2 regions of the Anaerostipes sp. CAG:276 genome follow, and region 2 is predicted to be linked to the other one. Evidence: riboswitches for the same ligand, from Rfam matches in the RefSeq annotation. Region 2 holds a riboswitch; the other holds the start of a gene.
What was found. A riboswitch is a leader RNA that binds a small molecule or an ion and turns the genes downstream of it on or off. The one in region 2 is predicted to bind ZMP and ZTP.
Positions count from the first base shown of each region.

Region 1: linked by a shared signal. The riboswitch ahead of pflA (pyruvate formate-lyase-activating protein) and the one ahead of QVP35_RS14385 (IMP cyclohydrolase) in region 2 are both predicted to bind ZMP and ZTP.

Region 1 is NZ_FR889179.1:80,607-84,028, reverse strand. Features, by position in the region: gene pflB (formate C-acetyltransferase) at 1-1,086, opposite strand, end outside; gene pflA (pyruvate formate-lyase-activating protein) at 1,080-1,805, opposite strand; ZMP/ZTP riboswitch at 1,912-1,996, opposite strand; gene spoIIR (stage II sporulation protein R) at 2,164-2,766, shown strand; gene QVP35_RS04375 (class I SAM-dependent methyltransferase) at 3,419-3,422, opposite strand, start outside.
Region 2 is NZ_FR889205.1:85,528-88,949, forward strand. Features, by position in the region: gene QVP35_RS14375 (MerR family transcriptional regulator) at 1-221, shown strand, start outside; gene QVP35_RS14380 (phosphoribosylaminoimidazolecarboxamide formyltransferase) at 268-1,446, opposite strand; gene QVP35_RS14385 (IMP cyclohydrolase) at 1,456-2,169, opposite strand; ZMP/ZTP riboswitch at 2,284-2,363, opposite strand; gene mgsA (methylglyoxal synthase) at 2,422-2,781, opposite strand; gene QVP35_RS14395 (GH25 family lysozyme) at 2,863-3,422, opposite strand, start outside.

The DNA of each region.
Region 1 (3,422 bases), on a different contig from region 2:
GACGGTCAGGTTCGGCTCCGGAGCTGTTCCCAAATTATACAGTGTATGGAGATAACGGAAGGAGGTCTTTGTCACAAGCGGTTTGCTGTTGATTCCGATACCGCCGATGGACTCTGTGATCCAGGTAGGATCTCCCCCGAATAATTCATCGTACTCCGGTGTCCTTAAATGTCTTACAAGGCGAAGCTTGATGATAAACTGGTCGATCAGTTCCTGGGCATCTTTCTCTGTCAGCACGCCGTTTTCCAGGTCACGCTGAATATAAATATCAAGGAAAGTGGAAGTACGTCCAAGGGATGTAGCCGCACCGTTGTTTTCTTTTACACCGGCAAGATAAGCCATATAGACCGCCTGGACCGCCTCTTTGGCATTGGATGCAGGTTTAGAGATGTCCACTCCGTAGGAAGCAGCCATTTCTTTGATTGCTCCTAAAGCACGGATCTGCTCGGAGACTTCCTCTCTTGCACGGATGCGCTCTTCGCTCATCGGTCCGTCTAAGGCATCCAGATCGCGTTTCTTTTCTTCCACGAGATAATCGATGCCGTAGAGGGCAGCACGGCGGTAGTCACCGATCACACGTCCTCGTCCATAGGCATCCGGAAGCCCTGTCAGAAGACCGGCTGTCCTTGCAAGCCTTGTGCGCTGCGGATAGGCATCAAAGACACCTTCGTTGTGTGTCTTGCGGTATTCATTGAAGTGACGGTCTATTTCCGGATTCAGTTTGTATCCGTACTGTTCCAGAGAAGAATGGGCCATTCTCTTGCCGCCGTATAAGTTTACGATGCGCTTTAAAGGAGCATCTGTCTGAAGACCTACAATGATTTCATTTTCTTTGTCGATATATCCGGGTGCAAAGTTAGTGATGCCGGAAATAATATTGGTCTCTACATCCAAAACACCACCTTTTTTTGTCTCTTCAGAAAGCAGTTCTTCGCATTTGTTCCACACTTTTTCTGTTTTTTCTGAAACACCTGCCAGGAAAGAGTCATCTCCTTCATATAATGTATAATTCTTCTGGATAAAGTCTCTTACGTTGGTTTCCTTTGTCCATTTTCCTTCTTTAAAGCCGTTCCATTCTTTTAACATTGTTTTCCTCCATATTGATCAAAATAGGTTTTCTGAAGTTGTTTGGTGCGTTCCTTGTCCATTGCCGGAACTCCTTTGAGCGGGTAAGAAAGATTCATTACCTCATATTTGTTGGTGCCGAGCAGATGATAGGGGAGAAGCTCTACCTTTTCTACGTTCGGTATGCGGTCTATGTATTCTTTTAGTTCCTGCATGTGCTCTTTGCTGTCTGTAAGTCCCGGAACTACGACATGGCGTATCCATAGTTTCGTGCCGTTTCGTTCCAATGCCTTTAGAAATTCGATGAACCGCTCCATTGGCCTTCCTGTCATAGACTCGTAAGCCGGCCCGGTTATTTCCTTGAGATCTAAAAGTACCAGATCTGTGTATGAAAGAATTTCATCGTAATCTCCCTGACCAAAGCCTGCGGTATCAATGCACGTATGGATGCCTTCCTGTTTACAGAGTTTCAGAGTCTTAAGCAAAAACTCTGGCTGCATCAGGGGCTCTCCGCCCGAAAAGGTCACTCCGCCGTTCTGTTTAAAGTAGGGCTTGAAGCGGGAAATCCTTTTCACCAGCGCCTCCGGAGTCATCTCTTCGCCGCCCTGAAACTCCCAGGTGTCAGGGTTATGGCAGAATTTACACCGAAGGGCACAGCCCTGGAAAAAAACTACGCTGCGGATGCCCGGGCCGTCGACTAATCCCATGGATTCCATGGAATGGATGTGTCCAACAATCATAGGAACCTCCTGTAAAAATGTTGATTGGCTGCCTGGGATACGAGTATCAGCGGCTCGTGGAAAGCCGTAGACTTTCCTAATGGAATAAAAAAAGCCGCACGTCCAGGCAGGGTGCCCAGACGGTCGGCTAAAAATTCGTTGTCATACTTCCTGTGGTAAACTCCACTTGTCCGTCAGTCATATGACTTATGACTTTAAAATACTATACATGGCACCGCAATGTCAACCCCGTAATTGAAATATTGTTTGTGAAATTTTTAGCCGGTTTCATCGTAACGTGAGGTTTCCTGCTTGTCTACCGGGTATGTGATAAAAGTTTTCATGTTTAAAATTCAGAAAATCCGGGCATGTTCATAGTATGAAGAAAAAATCAATCATCTGGATGTTTTTCCTTGCCGCCGCGGTAATCTTTTCTGTGGTATGGACAAAAGAGAAAGACGGCAGAGCGGATCAGAAAATAAAACAGGGAGTCGTGCGGTTCCACATACGGGCAAACAGTGACAGCAGGAAAGACCAGGCAGAAAAACTCCTGGTCAGGGACCAGGTAGTGGCATATCTGAAACCGTATATGGAACAGGCCAACACAAAAGAAGATGCAAAGAGAATTCTTAACAGCCGGAAAAAGGAGATTGCCAAAGTGGCAAAGTCCACGCTGCAAAAGAGGGGAAAGGATCTACCGGTCAAAGTCTATCTGACCAGAGAGAAGTTTCCCGAAAAGGACTATGGCAGCTATGTGTTTCCCGAGGGAACCTACGATGCGCTGAGAATCGATCTCGGAAATGCCAGTGGACATAACTGGTGGTGTGTCATGTTTCCGGACCTTTGCATTACGAAAGAAAGCGAAGCGGCAAAAGACAAAAAGACCAGAAAAAAACTGGAGCAGCAGGTAGGAAAAAAAGGAGTGGAGAAGCTGGAAAAGAAGAAAGAGAAGCTGCCCTGGTTTTTGAAATGGCTGGAGTAATCAGGTAATATTTACTAAAAATCAGACATAAAAATTAACTAATTTATTCGTTGAAATTTGTTGCAAAAGAAGGTATAATAAAGTTACAAAAGTTTTAAAAATTTATAACAATACAATTTATTTCCAACACGGCTGAGACGGGCAGAAAGTGAAGGAGATGGTATGGATGAAAAAGATTTCAAAGAGGCATACGGTCTGGGAGATCAATTATTTTTATAGGTCTCTGCTGCTCATAACAGCAGGGATTCTGATGATTTTGGTCTTCCTGCTGCTCCTCCGGTAACTGCAGACGATTACATATCAATAAAGAGGGAATTTTACAGGATAATTCTGTGAAATTCCCTCTTTCATTTTTCTTTGAACAAAGCAAAAGACATAAATTGTGCATCATCCGGGAACTATAAACAAATGGTGGAACAGACACAACTTTTATGCTGTCCAAAACGTCTAATGATTAAATGCAGATGTAAGGAGAACCTACGAATGAAGAGAAAAATAAGAAAAGACAAACTAAAAGAAATGAAGGACTTTTACCGTTCAGTCCTGCTGATTTCACTTGGCATTACTATGATCCTGATCTTCCAGGCAATGCTCATGTAGAAAAAAATAAAGACACGCCGCTAAAGCGTGTCTTACAGTATGTTTGGACTTTTTAA
Region 2 (3,422 bases):
TAAACGAAGACCCGGCCTCCGAACCGGTGATGCACCAGGTTGAGCTCCTCAAACAGTCTATTACGGATCAATATTATACCTGTACAGACGATATTCTGGCCTCTCTGGGCGAAATGTACGTCTGTGATGACAGGATGAAAGAGTCTATAGACCGTGCCGGCGGAGAGGGAACCGCCCGTTTCGTCTCAAAGGCCATTCATATTTACTGCCAGACCCTATAATACAGAAGGAGAGAAACCAGCTTGATTTCTCTCCTTCTTATATCTTCTAATGATGGAATAAACGGATTCCCGTAAAACACATCACCATGTTATATTTATTGCATGTGGCAATGACATGGTCATCTCTGATGGAGCCTCCCGGCTCAGCCACATAAGAAACGCCGCTTTTGTGTGCCCTTTCGATATTATCGCCAAACGGGAAAAACGCATCTGATCCCAATGCCACACCCGTCATCTGATCCAGCCATTCACGCTTTTCTTCTCTCGTAAACACTTCCGGTTTTACTTTAAAGATATTTTCCCAAGCCCCGTCGGCTAAAACATCCATATAGTCGTCTCCGATATACAAGTCAATGGCATTGTCACGGTCCGCACGTCGGATACCGTCCACGAACTCAAGTCCCATGACTTTCGGAGCCTGGCGCAGATACCAGTTGTCCGCTTTCTGTCCTGCCAGACGGGTACAGTGGATTCTGGACTGCTGTCCCGCACCGATGCCGATGGCCTGTCCGCCCTTTGCGTAGCATACGGAATTAGACTGGGTATACTTTAATGTGATCATTGCAATCGCCAAGTCAATTTTAGCAAAGTCAGGCAGTTCTTTATTCTCTGTCACGATATCGTTAAAGAAATCCTTGTCAATGTTCAGTTCATTTCTGCCCTGCTCAAAAGTAACACCGAACACTTCCTTGCGCTCCACCGGAGCCGGCACATAATCCGGATCAATCTCGATCACGTTATAGTTTCCTTTTTTCTTTTCTTTTAAAATTTCAAGAGCGTCTGCGTCATATCCCGGTGCGATAACCCCGTCAGACACCTCTCTTTTTATAATTTTGGCTGTTGCCGCATCACACACATCGGAAAGTGAAATGAAATCTCCGAAGGAAGACATACGGTCAGCCCCCCTCGCCCTGGCATATGCATTGGCAAGAGGAGTAAATTCCATATCCATGTCATCTACCCAGTAAATCTTCTTTTCCACATCAGTCATCGGAAGCCCTACCGCAGCGCCTGCAGGAGAGACGTGCTTAAAGGAAGCTGCCGCCGGAAGCCCGGTCGCTTTTTTTAGTTCCTTCACCAGCTGCCATCCGTTTAATGCATCGAGAAAATTAATATATCCCGGTTTGCCGCTTAACACTTTGATCGGCAGTTCACCGTCTTCCATGTAAATTCTTGACGGCTTCTGATTCGGATTGCATCCGTATTTTAATTCTAATTCCTTCATGGTCTCCTCCTATCGATTCTTGTTCACGATCCTTGTTTCATATTCTCCTGTTTTGATATCAATGTAGCGCACAAACAGAGATACTTTGTTGTCTTCATTCAGGCTTTCCCACACACGGCTTGTAAACGCATTAATATCATCGTCTAAACCGATTAATTTAGGCTCTCCCTCAAAACTCGGAAGCGGATCTCCGTCCTGCATATAGGTATGAATGAAATGTCCCTCCCCGCTTACCGGATTCTCATAGGCAAATGTATACCGGTTACATGCATCCGGATTACCGTTATTGCTCTTTAAAATAGACATTGCATAGTTGTAGGTTCCGTTTTCCACATGCATAATGCCTGAAATACGCGGAGTATAATTCGGTGCATCCGGCTCAAACTCTCTCGTCCTCAATGCCTGTTCAAATGTCTGCTGTTTATCCATGAGCTCGTAGATCGTATCCGTCTGGTCTCCGTTGGTCACGATTGTTTTATTTCCTAATACCTTGACCGGAGCATAGATGATAAGGCTCGGATCACTCAGCTTTGACGGATCAAAAGCCTGTGTCCGGATACCTTTTCCGTCCTCAATAAACACACGGTTTCTGCTGTTTTCGCTTCTTCCCATGATAAAATATGCAGTCACTGCATAGGCCCCGTTTGGTGACTTCCCGATCACAATTCCTCTTCCAGGGTATGAATTCCCTTTTAACTCGTTTTCTAATGACAACATCTTCATTGTCCTGTATCCTCCTTTTGTATCTGTGTGCAGCTTCGCAGAGAGATTTTCATTCCATACGAAAGGTTCGCAGACCTTTTTTATGTAAAAATAAGCCGCCTGGGCACACTAAATAAAAGTTGCCCAGGCGGCCGGCATTTCTGCTGCCGTGCTCCCCGTGGTTTCTCCACTATCCGCCAGTCGCACAGCTTTCAAAATAAATATACACTATGATCTGTCATTTTTCAAGTCAAAATACTCAGTCCTGACAGTTTAAAACATTTGAATCATCAGTTCTGCCGCCGCAGTGTTGGTGACTGCCGGTACCTTGTGCACATCACAGACACGAAGCAGTGCAGACACGTCCGGCTCATGGGGCTGTGCAGTCAGTGGGTCCCGGAAAAAAACAACCAGTCCGATCTTTCCCTCTGCAATTCTGCCTCCCAGCTGCTGGTCTCCTCCATACGGTCCTGACAAATATTTCTTCACCGGAAGTCCTGTGGCTTCCTCTACCCGTTTTCCGGTTGTACCGGTTGCGACCAAGTCATATTTTGCTAATGTTTCTTTATGCTTCTTTGCAAATTCCACCATCTCGTCTTTTTTCTTGTCATGTGCGATCAATGCAATAATCATATCTTTATCCTCCTGATGTTTAATGACTGTAAGGCTAATCTACACTAAAGAAGCCACTTTTACAAGAGGAATATCTTTAGATCACCGCTTAAGAGATTTTACTTTAGAAAATTTACTGTAAATTTTCTTTTTCTTTACAGTCTGATACGATCTGACTTTAAAATAGTACCTTTTTTTCTTTTTTAACTTGCCTTTTGTGTAAGATGCTTTTTTTGCAGATACAGTTGCTATCCTTTTAAAACCGGAAGACTTTTTCCTGGACATGTAAATCTGATATTTAGACACGCCGGAAATTTTTGACCAGCTTATTTTAATCCCCTTTGATCCGCTCTTCTTCAGCTTCTTTATTTTATTCGTCTTTGGGATCACCGTAATTTTGCAGGAAGCCTTTTTTCCATTTCCTGTTCTTCCGGTGATAACCGCTGTCCCTACCTTTTTCGCCGTTACTTTGCCTGACGAACTGACCGATGCCACAGACGAACTGGAGCTGGACCACTTAACTGAAGGATAGGAGTTCTTAGGTTCTATGTAACTTTTCAGTGTATAGTAGGAACCTTTCTTCAGCGACAGGGACTTTTTATTCAGTTTGATATTTTTTGCAGGAATGCTGCTGATCAGGAAGTTTATATCCACATTTCCTC